DNA from 4 places in the Aquipseudomonas campi genome. Region 3 is predicted to be linked to each of the others. Evidence: predicted binding sites of a transcription regulator. Region 3 holds the regulator's gene; each other region holds the start of a gene.
The links. The regulator FliA, encoded in region 3, starts transcription of late flagellar genes. The targets are predictions, from matches to a motif close to CTAAAGTTTNNNNNNNNNNNGCCGNTAA.

Region 1: the regulator FliA is predicted to act here: its motif matches at 4,980-5,007, upstream of HNE05_RS18445 (methyl-accepting chemotaxis protein).
Region 2: the regulator FliA is predicted to act here: its motif matches at 4,507-4,534, upstream of motA (flagellar motor stator protein MotA).
Region 4: the regulator FliA is predicted to act here: its motif matches at 3,112-3,139, upstream of HNE05_RS02035 (flagellin N-terminal helical domain-containing protein).

What each region holds. Positions count from the first base shown of each region.
Region 1 is NZ_CP053697.2:4,006,392-4,012,307, reverse strand. It holds gene HNE05_RS18465 (SDR family NAD(P)-dependent oxidoreductase) at 1-508, opposite strand, end outside; gene HNE05_RS18460 (LysR family transcriptional regulator) at 652-1,575, shown strand; gene HNE05_RS18455 (phosphate ABC transporter substrate-binding protein) at 1,636-2,055, opposite strand; gene HNE05_RS18450 (hypothetical protein) at 2,067-3,224, opposite strand; gene HNE05_RS18445 (methyl-accepting chemotaxis protein) at 3,248-4,870, opposite strand; gene HNE05_RS18440 (ABC transporter substrate-binding protein) at 5,134-5,916, shown strand, end outside.
Region 2 is NZ_CP053697.2:3,812,437-3,818,352, forward strand. It holds gene orn (oligoribonuclease) at 1-522, opposite strand, end outside; gene HNE05_RS17605 (class I SAM-dependent methyltransferase) at 564-1,334, opposite strand; gene rsgA (small ribosomal subunit biogenesis GTPase RsgA) at 1,457-2,488, shown strand; gene motB (flagellar motor protein MotB) at 2,550-3,593, opposite strand; gene motA (flagellar motor stator protein MotA) at 3,599-4,450, opposite strand; gene HNE05_RS17625 (HDOD domain-containing protein) at 4,571-5,916, shown strand, end outside.
Region 3 is NZ_CP053697.2:1,986,855-1,992,770, forward strand. It holds gene flhA (flagellar biosynthesis protein FlhA) at 1-1,587, shown strand, start outside; gene flhF (flagellar biosynthesis GTPase FlhF) at 1,600-2,925, shown strand; gene fleN (flagellar synthesis regulator FleN) at 3,022-3,855, shown strand; gene fliA (RNA polymerase sigma factor FliA) at 3,852-4,601, shown strand; gene HNE05_RS09210 (chemotaxis response regulator CheY) at 4,683-5,057, shown strand; gene HNE05_RS09215 (protein phosphatase CheZ) at 5,077-5,862, shown strand; gene HNE05_RS09220 (chemotaxis protein CheA) at 5,892-5,916, shown strand, end outside.
Region 4 is NZ_CP053697.2:469,498-475,413, reverse strand. It holds gene HNE05_RS02045 (NADPH-dependent FMN reductase) at 1-493, shown strand, start outside; gene HNE05_RS02040 (hypothetical protein) at 631-1,407, shown strand; gene HNE05_RS02035 (flagellin N-terminal helical domain-containing protein) at 1,557-3,041, opposite strand; gene HNE05_RS02030 (ion channel) at 3,205-4,134, shown strand; gene HNE05_RS02025 (substrate-binding periplasmic protein) at 4,141-4,914, opposite strand; gene HNE05_RS02020 (group II truncated hemoglobin) at 5,089-5,502, opposite strand; gene HNE05_RS02015 (hypothetical protein) at 5,552-5,916, opposite strand, start outside.

The sequences.
Region 1 (5,916 bases), 2.0 Mb from region 3:
GGGCGCGGGTGGCCTGGTTGAGGCCGCCCTTGAGCAGCACCGGCAGGGTCGCCGGCACCTTGATGCTGGGCTGCAGGGCGATGCTCGCGGTGATGTTGACGATATGCCCGCGGCGCCGCGGGATCATGTGTGCCGCCACCGCCTGCGAGGCGTACACCACGCCCTTGAGGTTGGTGCTGATCAGCGCGTCGATCTCCTCCACGGAATAGTCGGTGAACGGCTTGGCGTTGAAGATGCCGGCGTTGTTGACCAGCACGTCGACTTGGCCGAAACGCTGCACGGCGGCGTCGACCAGCTGGCGAGCGGTGGCCGGCTCGCCGATGTCACCGGCCACGCCGAGGAAGCGTTCGGGGCGCTCCAGTTGCACGGCGGCTTGTTGCAGGCGCGCGGCGTTGCGCGCATTTCCGACCACGTTGTAGCCGTGGTCGAGGAAGGTGCGGGCAATGGCCAGGCCGATGCCGCTGGAGGCGCCGGTGATGATCACTGTTTTCGTGGGGCTGCTGGGCATGATCTCGCTCTCTCGAAGGTAAGTCGGAAGTCCGCAGGCTCGGTTTCAAGATCCGCGTCCTGTTGCGAGACACTGTATTCATGCGCCAGAAGCTGATAAATCTGCCGCTGATCACTTCACTTGATACCTGGTGTAACTAATCCATGAGGCGCAGCTTCGACGAGGTGCAGCTCGGCAGCATCGAACTGTTCTGCCTGGCGGCCGAGCTGGGCGGTTTCACCGCGGCGGCCCAGGTCGCCGGGGTGACGCCGGCTGCGGTCAGCCGTTCGGTGGGCCGCCTGGAGGCACGGCTGGGCGTGCGCCTGTTCGTCCGCACCACCAGGCACATCCGCCTGACCGAAGGTGGCCGGGGCTACTTCGAGCAATGCCGGCAGGCGCTGAGCCAGCTGATCGAAGCCGAGCGCCAGGTCAGCGGGCAACAGCTGGAGGCGGCCGGCACGTTGCGCATCAGCCTGCCCACCACCTATGGCCATCACCGCGTGCTGCCGCTGTTGCCGGCGTTCCGCCAGCGCTATCCGGGGGTGAAGGTGGAGGTGCACCTGAGCAACCGCAATGTCGACTTCGTCGAGGAAGGCTACGACCTGGCCATTCGCGTGCGCGCCCAGCCGGACTCGGGGCTGATCGCCCGGCCGCTGGAGGAGGCGGCGCTGGTGGTGGTGGCGACGCCGGCCTATCTGCAGCAGGCCGGTACGCCGCAGGGCCTGGATGAGCTGGCACAGCACGAATGCATCCAGTTCGAGCTGCCCAGCAGCGGGCGGAAGATTTCCTGGCTGTTCAATGAGCAGGGGCGCGAGCGGGAGATCTTTACCGCGGGCAACTACTGCTGCGCCGACGATGTGCTTGGCGGCGTGACCCTGGCCAGCAGCGGCGCCGGCCTGTTCCAGACCTACCGCTTCATCGTCGAGCGGCAGCTGGCCAGTGGCGAGCTGGTGGAAGTGCTGCAGCCTTTTGCCGGGCGCTCGCGGCCGTTTACCTTGCTCTATCCCCACGGCCGCCATGTGCCGATCCGCGTGCGGGTATTCGTCGAGTTTCTCCTGCAGGCCGCGCGCGAGTGGCGCGGCGCCTGATCAACGGGCAATAAAAAAGCCGACGGGTTGCCCCGTCGGCTTCTTCACCACGACCCCGTCTTACGGCAGGGTCAGCAGCACTTTCACCTGGTCGGTGACCGCGGCCTTGTCGACATAGCCGATGGCATCGGCTTCGGCGGCGACCTTGGCCACCACCTCGGCATCGCCGGCCACGCTCGGCAGCGGCTGGCCCTTGCCGGTGAACACCAGGCCGGACCAGTAGGACTTCAGCTGCGCTTCACTCTTGCTGGTGACCGTGGCGTAGAACTTCTCCTTGGTCGGGTTCCAGTCTTTCTGGTCGACGCCTTTCAGCGACTTGTTCTTGCCCAGGAAGATGTTGGCGACATCGGCCTGCGACGGCGCAGCCGAGGAACCGGCGTTGACGATCACGGCAACTTCGGCCTGGGCCATGCCGATCTGGGCCAGGGCAGCGGCGCCCAGGCTGGCGGCGGCCAGGAGAATGCGGATGGACTGCTTCATGTGCATGCTCCTCAGAATACGAAGTCGACGCCGGCGCTGATGATATCGCCGTCGTAGTTGCGGGCCGGCACGCCGAGGAGGCCGTTGGTGCGTTCGTTGACGGTGTTGTCGTAGAGCTCCTGGGCGTCACGCACGAACACGCCGTCGTAGCCACCGTTGGTGTCCACGCGCTTGTATTCGCCCTTCAGCACCACGGTCGGCAGGATGTTGTAGTTCAGGCCGAGGGTCCAGGAGTTCTGGCGACCATCATCCTCGTCCAGCTGGGCATAGGTGACATGGGTCAGGAAGTCGCCGAAGCGGCGGCCACCCATCAGGTAGAAGGAGTCGGTGCTGTGCGCGTTGTCGTTCTCGATCACGCGGCTGGTCCACTCGTTGGCGGTCAGCCAGGTACCGTTGTCGTACTGGTAGCCGATGGAGGTGAACTTGCCGGTGTCCTTGTCCAGCGCCAGCAGGGTGGCCGAGCTCGGGTTGCCGAAGATGTCGACGAAGCTGCCGGAGATGTCGGTTTCGATGTCGGCTTCGGTGTAGCCGACGCGCAAGGTACCGTAGTCGTTGGTGGCCAGGCTTACGCTGGCGCCAAAGACGTTGTCGTAGTCGATGTCGAACTCGTCGTCGTACAGATAGTAGTCACGGTTCTTGGCGGCGCCGCCAGCGACCTGGAACGAGACGGTGGCGAAGGACAGCGGCAGGTTGTAAACCAGGTCGGCGCCTTCGTAGTTGGACAGCTGGACTTGGCTGTAGACCTCGTCGGGTAGGCGCAGCCAGGGGTAGGCGAAGCCCACGTCGATGCTCTCGGAGTACATGTACACCGGGGTGCGCAGGCGGCCGAAACGCAGCATCAGGTTGTCGGTGCTCTGCCAGGACAGGTAGGCCCACTCCAAGTTGGCCTTCCACTCGTCGCTGTAGGCCTTGGCGGTGGTCTGCAGGGTCAGGCCGACGGTGTCGGTGACGCCGTAGGTCAGCTGGGCGCCAAACTTGCTCAGCTGGTCGCCACGCCAGGAGTCGTTGGTCTGGCCGGAGATGCCGTAGCCACGGCCATCGTCTTCGCCACCCAGGTGGGTGATGCCGACGGTGCCGAAACCGTTGATGAGGGCTTCGCCTTGTTCCAGCGCGAATGCCGAGGTGCTGGCAAGGCAGAGGGCCAGGCCGAGGACGCGGGCAGTAGTCATGCGGTGATGCTCCGTTGAAAGGATTAAACGCGGAATTGGGCCGTCGCCGCGCGCAGGTGATCCCCTGTGCTGACCAGTTGCTCGCCTAGACGGGCAGTGGCCTCGGCCCCCTGTGCGGTTGCTTGTGCGTCCTGCTGCAACACTTGGGTTTCTTGTTGGATCGAACTCGACAGGCCGATCTGCTCATGGGTGAACTGAGCGATGCCGGCGTTGAGCTGGTTGATCTGGCCGACGGCCTGGGCAATCGCTTCGAGCACCTGGGTGGCCTGTACCGAGCGCTCGATGCTGGCCTGGGCCTTCTCGCCGTTGCTGGTCATCACGTTGAGCACGCCGTTGGCGCTGCTCTGCAGGCGCTGGATGATCTGCTGGATCTCGGCGGTGGAGGCGGCGGTCTTCTGCGCCAGGTTGCGCACCTCGTCGGCGACCACGGCAAAACCACGGCCCTGCTCGCCGGCACGGGCCGCTTCGATGGCGGCGTTGAGCGCCAGCAGGTTGGTCTGTTCGGCGATGCTGCGGATCACGGTGAGCACCGAGCCGACCTGCTGGGTTTCTTCTTCGAGTTGCTCCATGGCCTGCACGGCGCTCATCACGCTGCTGCCCAGGTCGCTGATGCTGGTCGACAGGCTGCCGATATTCTGCCGTGCGGTTTCCGCCTGGCGGGCCGCGGCATTGGCTTCTTCGGAGGCCTGCTGGGAGCGGTGGGCGACTTCCTGAATGCTGCTGGTCATGGTCTGGATATCGCGGCCGATCGAGTCGGTGTGGTGCTGCTGCGACTGGGCGTTCTGCTTGGCGCCCTGGGTCAGCTGATACAGCTCCTGCGACATCTGCCCCAGCGGGCTGGCGGCATCGATGGTCTGGCGGATGGTGCCCTGGAGTTTTTCCAGGAAGCGGTTGAACAGCTGGATCATCTCGCCGATCTCGTCATTCGAGTCGACATTGACCCGCCGGGTCAGGTCGCCTTCGCCACGGGCGATGGCTTTCAGCGAGTCGATCACGCCATGCACGTTGCCCATGATGCCGCGGATCACCAGTACCGAGCCGATGCTGACCAGCGCCACCAGCAGGATCGACAGGCCATAGCCGACGCGGGTGGTGGTGGCGTTGTCGGTGCGCGCCTGCGCCAGGGTGGTCTGGAAGTCTTCGTAGGCATGGGCGCGGAAGACGTCGCCGAGCTGCTGTGCCTGGCTCAGGTCAGTGGCCATGCGGTCGAGGCTGGGGCGCAGGTCCTCGAAGCTGGCGCTGCCCTTGACCAGTTGCTCGGAGGCGGCCAGGGCATTGTCGGCATAGCGCTGGATGGCGCTGCGCCAACCTTGCAGTTCATCGCTGCGGGTCGGGTTGTCCTTGGCCAGGCCCTGCAGCTCCTGCTGCTTGCTGGCGATTTCTGCGAGCACCTTGCGCGCATCGTCGAGGGTCGCCAGCTCGCCGGCGGCCACCGCGTTGTTGAACAGGCCGGGCAGGCGCGAGAACTGGAAGATCACCGCGTCGGCTTTCTCCAGGGTAGGAAAACTGTGGGTTTCCAGCGTCACCAGGCGCACATCGTTATCCGCCAGCTGCAACGAGCTGTAGCCCACATAGAGCAACAGTCCGCACAAGGCAACGGCGGGTAACAGCGACAACTTCAGGGTCAGCGACAGATTCTTCAACATGGCAGGTGTACCCAAATGGGGGCGCGAAGTGTACAGGAAGCCAGTTAGTAGCTAGAGGCCACTTATTGGTCATGGTTTGACCATGCGTATTTATGCTGGTCTGCCCTAACTGTCGGCCGACCTCCGTATTGCTATAGCCAGAAAACCGCGTTTCTGCCCGCCAACTGGGGCAAATCGCCATATTTGCGTCGGTATTGGGGCGGTTGGAGGGACGAACGGCAGATGCCGCACTAGAATGGCCTGATAAGAAAAAGGAGAGACGAATGCGCTCCGTGATGTGGCTCGTCTTGCTGTTCAGTACCCTGACCCACGCCGCCAACCCCCTGCAGGAAGCCATCGCCGAGCTGCAACCCAGCTCCCTGGCGGCCGCCGAGCAGCGCGCCGAGCTGGCCTGGTTCGCCGCCGCGGGCAAGCCGTTTGCGGGGGTGCAGGTGCGCGTCATCGCCGAGCACATCCCCACCCACTGGTACGAGGCGACGGTGCTGGCGCCGTTGTTCAGCAGGCTCACCGGTATTCGCGTGATCCACGAGATCAGTGGCGAGGACGACGTGGTGAACAAGCTGCGCACCCAGCAGCAGACCGGCCTGCCTCTCTACGATGCCTATGTCAGCGACAGCGACCTGCTCGGTCAGCACTTTCGTGATGGCCAGGTGCTGGTGCTCTCCGACTTCATCGCCGGCGCCGGCGCCAGCGTCACCTCACCGACCCTCGACCTCGCCGATTTCATCGGCCTGCCCTTCGTCACCGCGCCGGACGGCAAGCTCTACCAACTGCCGGACCAGCAGTTCGCCAATCTCTACTGGTATCGCCAGGACTGGTTCGAGCGCCCGGAACTGCGCCAGGCATTTCGCGAGCGCTATGGCTACGAGCTGGATGTGCCGCAGAACTGGTCGGCCTATGAGGACATCGCGGCCTTCTTCACCGAGCAGGTCGGCGAGATCGATGGCCAGCGCGTCTATGGCCACATGGACTACGGTGGCTACGACCCCTCGCTGGGCTGGCGCCTGTCCGATGCCTGGCTGGGCATGGCCGGGGTGGCCGACCTC
Region 2 (5,916 bases), 1.8 Mb from region 3:
ATAGTGCTTCAGCTCGGCAATCGACTCGCGGATATCGTCCAACGCCTGGTGAGTGCCCTGCTTCTGGAACGAGTCTTTGACCTGCGGCGCCCACATGCCGGCGAGGATCTTCAGGGTCGACACGTCCAGGTAGCGGTAGTGGAAGTAGGCTTCCAGGTTCTGCATGTACTTATAGAGGAAGCGCCGATCCTGGCCGATGCTGTTGCCGCAGATCGGCGACTTGCCTTTCGGCACCCACTGTTCGAGGAAGGCGATGGTCATGGCCTCTGCCTCGGCCGGGCCGACCTTGCTCTCGCGCACGCGCTGGGTCAGGCCGCTCTCGCCATGGGTACGGGTGTTCCACTCGTCCATGCTCGCCAGCAGTTCATCACTCTGGTGCACGGCGATCACCGGGCCTTCGGCGAGGATGTTGAGGTCGCTGTCGGTGACGATGGTAGCCATCTCGATGATGACGTCCCGCTCCGGCTCCAGCCCGGTCATTTCCAGGTCGATCCAGATCAGGTTGTTGGGGTTCTGCGGCATATCGATTACTCCTGAGTCCAAGGCGCCAGTTTAGCAGCAGGCTACAGCCGCCAGAGCAACAGGCGTGAGTCGCGCCAATCCTGCAGCTCGATGATTTCCTGCGCCGGCACCTGCGGAATCTCGAAACTGTTGCTGATCAGCAGGGCACCAGGACGCATTTCCTCGCGTGCTTTCTGCCACAGCTGCGCCATCGGGGCCGGCGAGAGGAAGCAATAGACCACGTCGTACGAGCCCAGCGCCTCGTGCCACAGGCTGCGGTAGCGCACCCGGCAATTACGGTACGGCAGGCAACGCAACCAGGCGCAGAGAAATACCAGCGGCGCCGTCTCCACCCCGTGTAGACGCGCCTGCGGGTAGTCACGCGCCAGCTGCACCAGGGTGCCCGCCAGACCGCAGCCCAGATCGATGAAGCGAAAGTCCGCCGGCAGCCCGGCCAGGCGCTCGCTCAGGCGCTGGCGGGTGCGCGCGCCACTGAGGTACAGCGGCACCTGTTCGCGAAAGCTGTTCCAGTTGACCAGCAGCAGCAACACGAAGGCACCGAGGAACCACCAGGACGGCAACTCGCGCACCTGCAGGGCCAGCAGCGCCGGCACGAAGGCGACGTTGAGCGGCAACCACCAACGGCGCAAACCCAGCCAGTGCCCCAGCGCCGCGGCCAGGCCGCCCTGCAAGACGGCAGCCTGCCACAGCGGCAGGCGCCAATCCGCCAGCTGTTTGAGCAACACCAGCAACAGCGCCACGCCGAGCAGGGCCAGCAACTGGGCGAGCAACGCCAGTACGGCCGGGTAGCGATTACGCAGAAGATCGAACATGGGGCGACGGACATCCGGCAGTAGTTGAAGGCTGCGCCTGTTGTACCAGCTCAGGAGTCTCCACAGCCAGCACCCGGGCCGCGTGCTAAACTCGCGGCCGTTTCACTTCCCCCGGAAAGGTCATGGCCAAACGCCAACTCACCCGCCGCCAAACCTGGCGCATCGATAAAGTTCAGGAAGAGCGTGCCGCCCGCGCTGCCAAGCGCGAATCACGCATGCTCGACGAGCTCGAGGGTGGTGACCTGGGTCCGGAGCAGATCGGCCTGGTAATCGCCCACTTCGGCATTCAGGTCGAGGTCGAGGCACTGGATGGCGAACAGGCCGGCCAGGTCTGCCGCTGCCACCTGCGCACCAACCTGCCGACCCTGGTCACCGGCGACCGCGTGGTCTGGCGTGCCGGCAACCAGGGCATCGGCGTGATCGTCGCGCAGCTGCCGCGCAGCTCCGAGCTGTGCCGCCCGGACATGCGTGGCCAGCTCAAGCCGGTGGCCGCCAACGTCGACCTGATCGTCATCGTCTTCGCCCCGCTGCCGCACGCCCACGCCAACCTGATCGACCGTTACCTGATCGCCGCCGAGCACGCCGGCATCCAGCCGCAGCTGCTACTGAACAAGGCAGATCTGGTCGATGAAGAGAACTCAACCCATCTCAACGGCCTGCTGACCACCTACCGCCAGCTGGGTTACCCGCTGCTGGAAGTGTCCGCCCACGAAGGTGGCGGCATGGATGAACTGCAGAAGCGCCTGGATGGGCATGTCAGCGTGTTCGTCGGCCAGTCCGGGGTCGGCAAGTCTTCCCTGGTCAACAGCCTGCTGCCCGGCGTCGACACCCGTGTCGGCCCGCTGTCGGAAGTCACCGGCAAGGGCACTCACACCACCACCACCGCGCGGCTGTTCCACTTCCCCGGCGGCGGTGAGCTGATCGACTCTCCCGGCATCCGCGAATTCGGCCTCGGCCACGTCAGCCGCGACGACGTCGAAGCCGGCTTCATCGAGTTCCGCGACCTGCTCGGCACCTGCCGCTTCCGCGACTGCAAGCACGACCGCGAACCTGGCTGCGCCCTGCTCAAGGCCTTGGAAGATGGCCGCATCCAGCCAAACCGGATGGCCAGCTACCGGCATATCCTGGCCAGCCTGCCAGCCGCTGAATACTGATCTCCGCTAGCGCAAAAAGCAGAAGGCCGCGAAATTCGCGGCCTTCTTGTTTCGACACCCACTACTCGCTGGGCTCGTCGAACTGCAGGGCACCATCTTCGAAGATGTTCAGCTTCTCGCGCAGCTCAGGCGCCGGCACCGGCGCATCCGCCGCGGGCGGCTCGGCACCGAAGGGAGCAATTCCCGGATCCGGCAGGGCATCGGCCGGCGGGGCGACCTCACCATCACCGTCCTGCTCACCCTCGATAGCACGCTGGGCCTTCTTGGTCAGCACGATGATATCGATGCGCCGGTTGACCGAATTGAACGGATCATTGCGGTCGAACAAGGCTGACGAGGCGTACCCCACCACCCGCGCGACGCGCTCGTCCGGATAGCCACCGGCGACCAGGGTGCGGCGCGCGGCGTTGGCACGGTTGGCCGACAGTTCCCAGTTGCCGAAATCGCCTTCGCCGGCAAAGGGCTTGGCATCGGTGTGACCGCTGACGCTGATCTTGTTCGGCACCGCCTTGATGGTCTCGGCGAGGATCAGCAGGATGTCCTCGAAATACGGCTGCAAGCGCGCGCTGCCGAGGGCGAACATCGGCCGGTTCTCGGCATCCATGATCTGGATACGCAGGCCATCCTGGGTGATCTCGAAGAGGATCTGGTCCTTGAATTTCTGCAGCTGCGGATTCTCGTCGACCTTGGTCTGCAACTCCTGCAGCAGCATCTCCAGACGCTCCTGCTCGACCTGCTCGGCCAGTTGCTCAGCCTGCTTGATCTCCAGCTCCTCAGGCGTGTCCTCGGTATCCACCGTGGACTCCAGAGCATCCGGGGCATCTTTCATCTCGGGATTGAGCGTGCGATCCGGCGCCGGAGTCGGCGTACCACCGAGGTCGATGACGTAAGGACTGGCGCTTTCGGTGAAGCCGATAGGGTCCTGGAAGTAGCCGGAAATCGCCCGTTTCTGTTCGGGCGTAGCCGAGCTCATCAGCCACATCACCAGGAAAAACGCCATCATCGCGGTGGCAAAGTCGGCAAAGGCAATCTTCCAGGCACCACCATGGTGGCCGCCGGCGACCTTCTTGACCCGCTTGACGATGATTGGCTGGTTGTTTTCCATGGCCCTTAGCTACCGCGCATGGCCTGTTCGAGCTCGCTGAAGCTCGGCCGATGCGCGGGAAACAGCACCTTGCGCCCGAACTCCACGGCCAGCGTGGGCGGCATGCCGGAAGCCGAGGCCACCAGGGTTGCCTTGATCGCTTCGTAAAGGTTCAGCTCTTCCTTGGCATCGTGCCCCAGGGCATCGGCCAGCGGGCCGAAGAAACCGTAGGAGGCGAGAATGCCGAGGAAGGTACCCACCAGTGCGGTACCCACCTTTTCACCGATCTGCGCGTTGTCCGCGGAAGCGAGGATCGACATGGTGATCACGATACCCAGTACCGCGGCGACGATACCCATGGCCGGCATGCCGTCCGCCACCTTAGCCACGGCGTGGGAGGGATGTTCGAGTTCTTCCTTGAGCCCATTGAGCTCCATGTCGAACAGGCCTTCCAGCTCATGCGGGGCCATGTTGCCGGAGGACATGATGCGCAGGTAGTCGCAGATGAACGCCGTCATATGCGCATCCTTGAGCACGGCCGGGTACTTGCTGAAGATCGGGCTGGCGTTGGGCTCCTCGACATCCGCCTCGATGGCCATCATGCCTTCGCGACGGCTCTTGTTGAGGATCTCGTAGAGCAGCTTCAGCACCTCCAGATAGAAGGTGTGGGTGAAGCGCGAGCTGAACATCTTCAGCGACTTCTTGAACACATGCATGAAGGTGCTGCCGGGGTTGGCCTGGAGAAAGGCACCCAATGCTGCACCGCCAATGATCATCACCTCGAAGGGGTGGATCAGCGCCATGAACTTACCGCCCGACAGAATGAAGCCGCCGAGCACGCTGCCGAGTACGACCAAAATGCCGAGGATTTTTGCCATAGGGGAAATGAGCTTGAAAGGTGAGTCGTAAGGGTTCTGTAAAACAACCCTTCTATTTATCGGAAGTATTGCGCCAGACTATAGGCAGTAAAGGCGAAAAGCCAGTTTGGCTCAACCTGCATGCCCACTCAAAAGCCCGTTCCACAAACGCTCGACGCCTGGCTCAAGCAGCTCGACGGCGCTCGCCTACCCGTTGCCAGCGAACAGCACGAGCGCGTGCGCAAAGCCTTGCTCGACAGCCGCCGCTCGCTGCGTGAAATCGCCGAGCTGATGCAGGATAGCCCAGCCATTGCCCTGACCCTGATCCGCGAAGCCAACCGCAAAGGCAGCAGCCTCAGCGAGCCGGCCGAAAGCCTGGAACAGGCGCTCACCCGCCTGGGCCTGAGCCGCACCGAAGCCCTGCTGAACCAGATTCCGGCACTGGATGTGGCACAGATTCCGCGTGAGCTGCGCCAGCTGCAACTGATCAGCCTGCATGCCGCGCAACAGGCCAATGGCCTGTTCGCCAATCGCCTGGCACGCCTGCGGCAGGAGATCCACTGGGGCAGCCTGCTGTTCTTCGCCCCGTTGTGGCCACTGGTATACAACCACCCACAGCTGTTCAACGAATGGGAACAGCGGGTGCTCGGCAAAGGTGAGCCGGCGGCGCGCGTCGAGCGCGAACTGCTCGGTGTCCCGCTGCTGCAGCTGTGCCTGGCGCTGGCCCGCCACTGGCGCCTGCCAGACTGGATCGTGCAGGGCTATCGCCTGCTGGTCGAGGATCGCCGCCTGCTGGTCAAGGCACTGCATATCGCCCACGACAATGAACATCCCCTGCACCAGCAACAGATGCTCGACGCCGACCCGCACCTGCGCCGCTGGCTGACCCAGCCCGGCAACAGCATCCTGCTGGCCAACGGCCTGGCCCTGTCTGCCCACCACAACTGGAGCTGCCAGCATAGCCAGCGCTGGCAACGCCTGACCGGCCTGTACCTGCACAGCACGCTGGGTGAAGTACAACAACTGGTGCATCAGCAAGCCGTGCAGAGCGCCTGGCAACATGCCCAAGCTGATCTCTGGCATCCGGCCGAAGCACTGCTGTGGCCGTGGAATGCCTGCCGCCTGCAGTTGAAGTCGCCCCCTGCTGTCGTCAAAAGCGAGCCGAACGAGTGGAAGACCCAGTGTGCCCGCCTGCTGGCCACCCCCTCGTCCTTTGCCAACACCCTGCAGCTGACCGATTGTGCCCGCGCCGCCCTGCTCGCCAGCGGCTTCCCGCGCGTGCTGTTATTGCTGGCCGATCGCACTCACACGCGCCTGATCACCCAGCAGGCGGCGGGCCTGCCGCTGGAGGCCGGGCAACTGCGCCTCGAACCGGCGCACAGCCAGGTGCTCAAACGCCTACTCGCCCAGCCCGGACAGCTGCGCCTGAGCCCCGCCAACATGGCGCAATTCTCTGCGCTGCTGCCGGGTAGCCTGAAGGCCCTGTT
Region 3 (5,916 bases):
GAAGCCAAGCGCCGGCGTACCGAAGTGTCCCAGGAAGCCGACTTCTATGGCTCGATGGACGGTGCCAGCAAGTTCGTCCGCGGCGACGCCATTGCCGGTCTGCTGATTCTGTTCATCAACCTGATCGGCGGCGTCGCCATCGGCATGTTCCAGCACGATCTGTCCTTCGGCGATGCAGGGCGCATCTACACCTTGCTGACCATCGGTGACGGCCTGGTGGCGCAGATTCCCTCGCTGTTGCTGTCCACTGCGGCGGCGATCATGGTCACCCGCGTGTCGACCTCGGAAGACATGGGCGCCCAGGTAAGCCGGCAGATGTTCGCTTCGCCACGCGCACTGGCGGTTGCCGCGGCCATCATGATCGCCATGGGCCTGGTGCCGGGCATGCCGCATTTCTCCTTCATCAGCCTCGGCCTGGTGGCCGCTGGCGCTGCCTACTGGATCGCCAACAAGCAGCGCAAGGGCAAGGAAGAAGAGGTCAAGGAAGTCCAGCGCCAGCAGGAACTGCTGCCGGCGCAGCGCTCCCCGGAGGTCAAGGAGCTGGGCTGGGATGATGTCACCCCGGTGGACATGGTCGGCCTGGAGGTGGGTTATCGTCTGATCCCGCTGGTCGATCGGGCCCAGGGCGGGCAGCTGCTGGCGCGGATCAAGGGGGTGCGCAAGAAGCTCTCCCAGGAGATGGGCTTTCTGATGCCCTCGGTGCATATCCGCGACAACCTCGACCTGCTGCCGAATGCCTACCGTTTGACCCTGATGGGCGTCAGCGTGGCCGAAGCCGAGGTGTACCCGGAACGCGAACTGGCGATCAACCCGGGGCAGGTGTTCGGCACCCTCAACGGCATTGCCGCCAAGGACCCGGCGTTCGGCCTGGAGGCGGTGTGGATCGACCCGACCCAGCGCGACCAGGCGCAATCGCTTGGCTACACGGTGGTCGACGCCAGTACCGTAGTCGCCACGCACCTCAACCAGGTGCTGCACAAGCACGCCCACGAACTGCTCGGTCATGAGGAAGTGCAGCAGCTGCTGCAGCTGCTGGCCAAGAGCTCGCCGAAGTTGGCCGAAGAGCTGGTGCCGGGCCTGGTGTCGCTGTCGACCCTGCTTAAAGTGTTGCAGGCTTTGCTGCAGGAGCAGGTGCCGGTACGCGACATTCGCACCATCGCCGAAGCCATCGCCAATGTGGCGCCAAAGAGTCAAGATCCCGCCGCGATGGTCGTCGCGGTGCGTGTCGCGCTGGCTCGTGCAATCGTGCAAAGCGTTGTGGGACTAGAGCCCGAGCTGCCTGTGATCACTCTGGAACCCAGGTTGGAACAGATATTGCTCAATAGCCTGCAGAAGGCCGGTCAGGGCTCCGAGGATGGCATCCTCCTCGAACCTGGCATGGCCGAAAAGCTGCAACGCTCCCTGGTGGAAGCGGCGCAGCGCCAGGAAATGCTCGGCAAACCGGTGATCCTGCTGGTAGCCGGCCCGGTTCGGGCGATGCTCTCGCGTTTTGCGCGGCTCGCGGTACCCAGCATGCATGTCCTGGCTTATCAGGAAATACCGGATAACAAGCAGGTCACGATCGTTGCCACGGTCGGCCAGAACTGAGGGTTCTAAGCCATGCAAGTCAAACGCTTCTTCGCCGCCGATATGCGTCAAGCCATGAAACTGGTGCGCGATGAGCTGGGCGCCGACGCTGCCATCATCGGCAACCGTCGGGTGGCCGGCGGTGTCGAGCTGACTGCCGCGCTGGACTATCAGCTGCCGGCCGAGCCGGTGCGCCAGCCCAACCCGGCGCTGGAAGCCGAGCTGCGCAAGACCCAGGCGAAGATCGCCACTGCCCAGGCCGACCTGAGCAGCCGGGCGAGTGCCGATGAGCGCAAGGATCGCCAGCTGTTCGCCAACGAATCGATCATTGCCCCGGAGCTGCCGGCCTCGATGGTCAAACCGCAGCGCCCGGCAGCCCCGCAGGCGGCCCCCGTGGCTGCTCGCCCGAGCGCCGACCAGGGCGCCATCGATGCCATGCGCTTTGAGCTGCATGGCCTGCGTGAACTGATCGAAGTGCAGCTGGGCTCGATTGCCTGGGGCCAGCTGCAGACCCGCAAGCCGCAACAGGCCAATCTGTGGCGTCGCCTGCAGCGCATGGGCCTGTCCGCTGAGCTGTCCAAGGCGCTGCTGGAACGTGTCGGCAAGGTGGCCGAACCGCGCCAGGCCTGGCGCATGCTGCTGGCGCATCTGGCCCACGCGATCAAGACGCCGAAAGTCGAGCCGTTGGAAGAGGGTGGGGTGATCGCCCTGGTTGGCCCGGCCGGCATGGGCAAGACCACCACCCTGGCCAAGCTGGCGGCGCGCTACGTACTCAAATACGGCTCGCAGAGCATTGCCCTGGTGAGTATGGACAGCTTCCGCATCGGTGCCCAGGAGCAGCTGAAGACTCTCGGGCGTATCCTCAATGTGTCGGTGACTCAGGTCGATCCGGGCCAGTCGCTGGTTCAAGCTCTGGCACCGCTGGCGCGCAAGCGCGTGGTGCTGATCGATACCGCCGGCCTGCCAGCCAACGATCCGGCTCTGCGCATGCAGCTGGAAAGCCTCGCAGGGCGCGGCGTGAATGCCAAAAATTACCTGGTGCTGGCCGCCACCAGCCAGAGCCAAGTGCTCAAGGCGGCCTACCATAGTTATAAGCGCTGCGGTCTGTCCGGTTGCATCCTGAGTAAACTGGATGAAGCCACCAGCCTTGGCGAAGTTTTAGGGCTGGCTATCAGCCAGCATCTACCGGTAGCCTATCTGACTGATGGGCCGAAGATTCCGGACGATGTGCAGGTGCCGCGCAGCCACCAGTTGGTGAGTCGCGCCGTCAGCCTGCAAACCACGGAAGATCCGAGCGAAGAAGCCATGGCAGATGTATTCGCCGGTCTGTACCACAATCCGGCCAGGCGGGCGGGTTAGGGCAGGCAGTAGCGGTCAAGGCGATCTAGTGTTGAGGAAAGGTCGGTGTAGTTGCCCGATCAGCCCAGTCCAGGCAAGACAAGGTGTGTAGAAAACATGGGTAGTTTGCATCCCGTACAGGTGATTGCAGTGACCGGCGGCAAAGGTGGCGTCGGCAAGACCAACGTGTCGGTGAATCTGTCACTGGCGCTGGCCGATCTCGGCCGTCGGGTCATGCTGATGGACGCCGACCTCGGCCTGGCCAACGTCGATGTGCTGCTTGGCCTCACGGCCAAGCGCACCCTGGCCGACGTGATATCCGGCGAGTGCGACCTCAAGGACGTACTAATCCCGGGGCCCGGCGGCATTCGTGTGGTGCCGGCCGCTTCCGGCACGCAGAGCATGGTGCAACTGACGCCCATGCAGCATGCCGGCCTGATCCAGGCCTTCAGCGACATCAGCGACAACCTCGACGTGCTGGTGATCGATACCGCTGCCGGCATCGGTGATGGCGTGGTCAGCTTCGTTCGCGCCGCCCAGGAAGTGATAGTCGTGGTCTGCGATGAACCGACCTCGATCACCGACGCCTATGCCCTGATCAAGCTGCTCAACCGCGATTACGGCATGAGTCGGTTCCGTGTTCTGGCCAATATGGCCCACAGCCCGCAGGAAGGTCGCAACCTCTTTGCTAAGCTGACTAAAGTGACTGACCGTTTCCTCGATGTGGCCCTGCAATACGTGGGTGCCGTGCCGTACGACGAGTCAGTCCGCAAGGCCGTGCAGAAGCAGCGCGCGGTCTATGAAGCTTTCCCGCGCTCGAAGTGCGCACTGGCGTTCAAGGCGATCGCCCAGAAAGTCGACACGTGGCCCTTACCGGCCAACCCGCGCGGCCATCTGGAGTTTTTCGTCGAACGTTTGGTGCAGCAACCGATCGCGGGAACGGCGGTATGACAGCAGCAGCCAGTGGACTCCGTATGTACAACAAGGCGCAGGCGCAGGATTCCCAGCACCAGCTGATTGAGCGCTACGGGCCGCTGGTCAAGCGTATTGCCTACCATCTGCTGGCACGGCTACCGGCCAGTGTTCAGGTGGATGATCTGATCCAGGCCGGCATGATCGGCCTGCTCGAAGCCTCGAAGAAATATGACGGAGGCAAGGGCGCCAGTTTCGAAACCTACGCCGGTATCCGCATCCGTGGCGCCATGCTCGACGAGGTGCGCAAGGGCGACTGGGCACCGCGCTCGGTACACCGCAACACCCGCATGGTCAGCGACGCAATCAGAAAGATTGAAGCCCGCACGGGTCGAGACGCTAAAGATCAAGAGGTTGCGGCCGAACTCCAATTGAGTCTCGAGGATTACTACGGCATTCTTGGCGACACTTTGGGCAGCCGCCTGTTCAGTTTCGACGACCTGATGCAGGACGGTGAACATGGCGGCATGCATGAAGACACCGGGAGCACCCAGACCGAACCCCTGCATGAGCTGGAAGACGAGCGCTTCCAGTCGGCGCTGGCTGAAGCCATCGCCAACTTGCCGGAGCGCGAACGCCTGGTTTTGGCGCTGTACTACGACGAAGAACTGAATCTCAAGGAAATCGGTGAGGTCCTGGGAGTCAGTGAGTCCCGTGTCAGTCAACTGCACAGCCAGTGCGCCGCACGTTTGCGTGCGCGTCTGGGTGAGTGGCGGGCCAGCTGAAGGGCTACCGGTTTCATGATTGCGGCGTCTCCGGGGGCCGGTGACGTTTAAGACTGTACGGAGGTCGACTTGGACAAGAACATGAAAATCCTCATCGTTGATGACTTCTCGACGATGCGACGGATCATCAAGAACCTCTTGCGTGATTTGGGATTTACCAATACCGCCGAGGCGGATGACGGGGTGACCGCATTGCCGATGCTGCAGAGTGGCAGCTTCGACTTTCTGGTGACCGACTGGAACATGCCCGGCATGACCGGCATCGACCTGTTGCGCGCGGTGCGTGCCGACGATCGCCTGAAAACCCTGCCGGTGCTGATGGTGACGGCCGAGGCCAAGCGTGACCAGATCATCGAGGCCGCGCAGGCCGGGGTGAATGGCTACGTGGTCAAGCCGTTCACGGCTCAGGTGCTGAAGGAGAAGATCGAAAAGATCTTCGAGCGGGTTAATGGCTGATGTTCGCCACGAGGGCGCTATGGCACACGATGACTCCCTGGGCGAGCTTGAATCGACCCTGAAGATGCATGCAACGCAACTTGTCGACAGCCTGGAAAAAGGCCGTTTTGGCGAAGCCGTACAACTCATTCACGAACTCAACCAGACCCGCGACCGTGGCCTGTATCAGGAAGTTGGCCGGCTGACGCGGGAATTGCACAACGCCATCGTCAATTTTCAGATCGATCCCGGTAATCCCCACGCTCAGGAAATCTCGCAGATCAGTGATGCTACTGAACGGCTCTCCTATGTAGTGACGATGACCGAGAAAGCGGCCAACCGCACCATGGATCTGGTCGAGCAGAGCGCGCCGCTGGTCAATGGCCTGGGTGACGAGGCGCAGAGTCTCAGCGCCGACTGGGGCAAGTTCATGCGCCGCGAGCTGGGCGCCGATGCCTTCCGCGAGTTGGCTAAACGTATCGAACTGTTCCTCGCTCACAGCGAGCGTGACAGCCAGAAGCTCTCCGGTTACCTGAACGACATTTTGCTGGCGCAGGACTATCAGGACCTGACCGGCCAAGTGATCAAGCGCGTGACGCAACTGGTCACCGAGGTTGAAGGAAATCTGCTGAAGCTGGTGTTGATGGCCAGCCATGTCGATCGGTTTGCTGGTATCCAGCATGACCACGAGGCGCTACGCGCCGAGCAAGAACAACAAAAAGAGCCTTCCCGGGGTGAAGGTCCGCAGATTCATGCCGATAAGCGTGAGGACGTCGCATCCAATCAGGACGATGTCGATGATCTGCTGTCCAGCCTGGGATTTTAAGGCTCTAACAGAGCCTTTGGAGCGCACCGATGAGCTTCGACGCCGATGAAGAAA
Region 4 (5,916 bases), 1.5 Mb from region 3:
GGCCATGGCCCTGGCCGAACTGGCACCGCCTTCGCTGCAGCTGAACATCGTCGAGATCGGCGACTTGCCGCTGTACAACGAAGACATCGACGTCAGCCCGCCACCGTTGCCCTACACCCGCTTCCGCCAGCAGGTGAACAGCGCCGATGCGCTGCTGTTCGTCACCCCGGAATACAACCGCTCGGTGCCAGCGCCGCTGAAGAACGCCATCGATGTCGGCTCGCGGCCCTATGGCCAGAGCGTGTTCAGCGGCAAACCGGGGGCCGTGCTCAGCGCCTCGCCGGGCGCGGTCGGCGGCTTTGGCGCCAACCACCACCTGCGTCAGTCCCTGGTATTTCTCGACGTGCCGGTGCTGCAGCAGCCGGAAGCCTACCTGGGCGGCGCCGGCAGCTTCTTCGACGAGCAGGGCAAGCTCAACGATGGCGTGCGTGGCTTCCTGCAGAAATTTATCGACGCCTATGCGCTGTGGGTGGAGCGCCATGTGCAGGTCTGATCCGCACCAGCGACCGAGCCGGTCAAAGGGCAAAGCTGCCACCTGAGTCGCTCTGCCGGCTACCGGCTTGCCCTACAATCGCCGGCCGCGCCTGCTGCATCCGCCAGCGGCGCCCGTCAGGGACAGGGAGTGCCAGCATGCCACAGGGAAACAATGCACCAGACAGCGACAAGGTCTGGGTCATACCGGGTTTTCTGGGCATACCGCTGCTGCCGTTCATGCTCTTCGGCATCTTCGTCTACGGCCTCGGCAAATTGCTCTGGCTCGGCCTGCGTGGCGGCAAGGACGGGGTGGCCAGCAACTTCCTGCTGATCCCCCTGCTGGGAGTGGTCATTGTCGACGGCCAGAACGACACCCGCCTGCTGCACTGGCTCAACTATCACTTCATCATGGGTGAGTTCGGCTGTGGGCTGGTGATTGTCAGCTACCTGGTGTTCTGCCTGCTGCCCCACTTCGATCACCCACGCTTACGCTTCTTCGCCCACAACGCTTCACGCATTCTGATGGGGATGATCGTGCTGCTGTTCATCGACGCGCAACTGGCCGGGGAAGTACACCGCGAAGCCGTGAGCAACTGCGTGGGCAACTCCGAATTCAGCGGCCCCATCCATAGTCGCCACAGCTCCACACAGGGTTTCACCTACATGCAGTACCAGCTGCGCTACGGCGACAACCAGGCGCTGTCCTATTACTCCTTCGACAGCAGTGCCTGCCACACCCTGTCGCTGCGCCGTGGCCTGCTGCCCTGGTATCACTACCAACTGCTCGACGGCCCGGCGGAAAACCGGCTGCCCTTCCCCTGCCAGGGGACAGTCTGCGCCATCCCGACAGCCTGGTTTTCATCAGACACACCCAGGAGCGGGCTGTCCACCCTGCATCCACAGCAGTCCAGCACTACCGCTGCGCCCAACTAGGCTGACGTTCACCGCAGCAAGAGCCCGCGAGCCTAGCTGGGCGGCGCCGGTAGCTTCTTCGACGAGCAGGGCCAGCCTGAATGACGGCGTACGTAGCTTCCTGTACAAGCTCATCGACGCCTATGCGCTGTGTGCGGCTAGAGAACCGTTCAGAGTCCTTGCAGCAAGCTCAGAATGGCCTGCGGCCGCTGGTTGGCCTGGGCCAGCAGGGCCGTCGCGGCCTGCTGCAGGATCTGGTTCTTGACCAGAATCGAGACTTCCGCCGCATAGTCGGTATCGCGGATGCGACTGCGCGCCGCCGAGAGGTTTTCCGCGACGTTCTCCAGGTTGGCGATGGTGTATTCGAGGCGATTCTGTATCGCCCCCAGATTGGCGCGGCTACTGTCGATGCCAATCAGCGCGCCGTCGATCACGCCGATGGCGATCTGCGCGCCGATATCCGTCAGCAGATCCAGTTCGTCGACCGTCTCCAGGCTGCTGGTATTCGACGTCACACTGCCGTCGAGGGTGGCCGCAGCGGCCTGGCTGGAGAAGGCCACAGCACTGGTGAGACGCACCACGCCAATGGCCCGCAGCGCCGAATCGTCGTCCAGGGTCGCCAGCGCCACCGTCAGTTCCTCGAGCCCTTGGTAGTCGAAGTTCTGCGCTTGCGCGGTGCCCGTGGCATTCGACAGGAAGGACTCAATGGCGATGTCGTCACCGGACTCGCTGGTCAGCCACAGCTTGTCGCCCTCGACTCGCGCACTGATGCCCGTGGTGGTCGCCCGGGCGTTGATCGCCTCGGCCATCAGGCCGAGATCACCGTCCTCGACCTCGGCGTGGATGCTTACCGCCTCGCTGTTGCGGCCATACAGCTCGAAGGAGTAGATGTCGTCGGCGCTGAATGTCAGCTGCAGCACCGTTCGCGCATCGGCCGTGACGCCGGTGGTTTCACTCTGCCGGTTGATCGCCCGGGCCACCTGGCTGGCCGAGCCGGCCACATCGAAGGTCGCCGTGCCGCGGCCGGCAATAGTCAGCTCGCTGCTGACATCGTTGTCCGCCAACGTGCCGGCCTGTTCCAGCAAGCCACCGAGCTGATCCGCCGTCGCGGCGCCGAGCGTGCCATTGACCAGGTCGCGGACGTTGCTGCCAAGGGTATCGGAGCGGTAATTGCCGAGGCCAATGGCAATGGTCTCGAAGGCGTTGGCACCGACCTGGAAGAGCTGCGAGCCAAAGCTGCCGTCGAGCAGCTTGCGCCCGGCGAAACTGGTGGTCTCGGCGATGCGCGTCAGCTCCTGTTGCAGCTGCGCGACTTCCTCCTGCAGGGCACTGCGTTCGCTGAGCCCATTCGAGCCGCTGGCCGCCTGCAGGGCCAGGTCGCGCATGCGCTGGAGAATAGTGGTCGACTGCTGTAGCGCGCCCTCGGCGGTCTGCGCCAGGGAAATGCCGTCGTTGGCGTTGCGCACGGCCACACCGAGGCCACTGATCTGGCTGGTCAGCCGGTTGGCAATCTGCAGCCCGGCCGCATCGTCCTTGGCGCTGTTGATCCGATAACCGGCGGACAGTCGCTGCATCGAGACATCCAGCGCACGCGACGTCTCACTCAGGCTGCGCTGAATGCCGAGCGAGGAAGCATTGCTGAGGGTCAACGCCATAAATTCAGTCCATTGAGCAGCGCCGGCTACCTTGCCGAGGCCGGCCAACCCATTTCGGGCTGACACCTGCACATCGGCCGTAGCGCAGGATTCTTTAGCCCGAGCAGCCGCCATTCGTCCGCAGGGCAACTAGGCTTGCCTGCAGACAGCGGAGGATTGCCCCATGGCTGCGGAACCGATCGAAGACGACGCCTGGCGCGATGGCGCAACCGACTCGCACCTGGCCGAAAGCCTGGGTGACGCCCTGCAAGCCCGCGCGCGCAGTGGCCAGCCGATGCGGGGTTTCCAGCTCAAGCGCGCCGCGCTGGCGGGGATCGACCTGGTCAACCACGGCAGTCGCAGCGGCTACCAGCTACACGATACCGACCTGTACCGCGCCGATCTGCAGAACGCCCACCTGTTTGCCCTAGACCTGCGTGGCAGCTCGCTGATGAAGGCCGACCTGCGCGGCACCAATCTGCACTGCGCCGACCTGCGCGACTGCAACCTGCTGGGTATCCGCCTGGACGGTGCACGCCTGGACAATGTGATCTGGGATCGCCAGTTGCTGCAGGAGCGCCGTGGCCGCGAACGCCAGCGTGCCGGCGACAGTGACGCCGCCCGCCAGCTGTTCGAGGAGGCCGAGGAAACCTACCGCAACCTGCGCCTGCACCTGGAGAAGGCCGGGCTGTTCGAGCAGGCCGGGATCTTCTTCCACCGCGAGATGGTCATGCGCCGCCTGCAGATGCCGCGCTTCTCCGGCAAGCGCCTGCTGTCCTGGCTGGTCGACCTGTTCAGCGGCTACGGCGAGAAGCCGCTGAATGTGGTGCTGTTTTCCCTGGGCCTGATCTTCGTCTGCGGCCTGCTCTACTTCCTGGTCGGCGTGCGCCACGGTGACCTGCCGCTGCGCCTGGCGCTGGAGCGCGGCTGGCTGGCCAACCTGGCGGATCTGGCCGGCTGCCTGTATTTCAGCGTGGTCACCTTCACCACCCTGGGCTATGGCGACATCACACCGCACGGCCTGGCCCGCCCGATTGCCGCCTTGGAGGCCTTCGCCGGCAGCTTCACCATGGCCCTGTTCGTCGTGGTGTTCGTGAAGAAGATGACGCGCTGAGCGGTATTACAGACCGTACTTGGCCTGCAGCGCGGCAACCGCCAGCGCTTCGCTGCGCAAGAAGGCATCGAAACGCCGGATCAGCTCGGGATGGCGGATGCTCGACAGATGGTAGTAGCTGTCGCTGAGCGGCAGCAGTGCCGGCTCGACCACCAGCCCCGTCGGCTGGCCCTGACGGACCAGGTGATAGTGCGCCACCTGCTGCGCCATGTTGGCCGCGTCGATATAGCCGGCCAGGGTCATGTGGATCAGTCCTTGCGGATTCGGCGCCTCATGGATTTCCACCTGCCCGGCGGCAATTTCGGCCTGGAACTTCCAGGGGGTAAAACCGCGCACGAAGCCCAGCTTGCGGAAGCTGGCACGCGGCTGCCCCAGCCGCTCCGGCTTTACCAGCATGGCGTCCTGAAACTTGATCACCGGCTGCGAGTAATGGATGGCATTTACCGGTAGTGCGGCGTGGCTCCAGCGCGGGTTATCCGGAAACACCAGATCCAGTTGCCCAGCCAGGTACGAGTGATAAAGCCGGCGCACGGGCAATGCCACGTACTGCAGGCGAATGTTCTCGTGAGCGGCAAACAGATCCAGCAGCTCCCGGGCATACCCCCGGTACTGGTAGTCCGGCGGGGCCACCGAGTAGATCGGGTAGTAATCGACCTGCTCCACCCCCACGCGGTACTCCTGCGCCACGGCCGGCAGCAGCGCGAACAACGCGCACGCAGTGGATAGCAGGCCAACGAGTCTGGCTGAACGGGCATAACGCTGGACAAGCGGGATCAGCATGGCGAGGCCTGGTTTCGGCGCGATACCAGCAGTGTAATCCAGGCTGCCGCTGCGCCCAGCGGCATGCAGTGAGCAGGCCGCGCTGCGTCCGCGCGCAAACCGCCATAGCCAGTGGCGAGCAGGCACGCCGGGGGACTGAATTGCAGCTCTAGCTCAGCCGCCTTCGTAGCCGAATCAGCCGTGGCGCGCGGCACTGGCCTGGACGATGCGCTGCGCCGGCACGCGCAGCTGGGTCAGCAGATAGTCGGCAAAATCGGGCGCGTAGCCCTGCACGGCGATGGCTTGTTGCATGCAGCTCAGCCAGGCCTCGGCGTGCTCAGCGCTAATTGGCCACTGGGCATGGAAACTGGGAATCGCGATCGGCCCGTACTTCTCGCCGAACAGCTTCGGTCCGCCGAGCCAGCCACTGAGGAAGCAGGCCAGCTTGTCACGCGCCAGCGCCAGGCTGGCGGGGTGCATGGCGCGCACCTCGGCGGCCTGCGGCAGTTCGTCCATATAGCGATAGAAATCGTCCACCAGCCGGCGCAAGCCCTGCAGACCACCCGCGGCCCGGTAGGAGGCGTCGCCGACACCGTACTGCTCACTCATGCACCATCCTCTTGCCCAGAACCTGTTTGGCCTGTCGTTGCAGAACCGATCAGGACTTCTCCAGCATCGCCCGGTGGGCGCGCAGCTGCTCGATCATCTGCCCCATGTGCTGGATACGCTGATCCACCTGTTCCACCGTGTCCAGCTGCATCATGCCCATGCCGTGCCCCATTGGCATGCCCTGCTTGCCGCCGTGCATGGGGCAACCGCCCATCATCTGCATGCCGCCACCCATGGCCTGCTGGTGCTCCTGCATCAGCTTCTGCCGCTCTTCCGGGGTCTTGCCGGCCATCCATTTCTGATGCATCTGCTGCATTTCGCTCATGTGCTGCTGCCACTGCTGCTCGGTCGTGGCATCGGTCGCGGCCCAGCTGCTGCCGGCTGCGAGCAGCACAAGAAGGCTGCCCAGGCGTA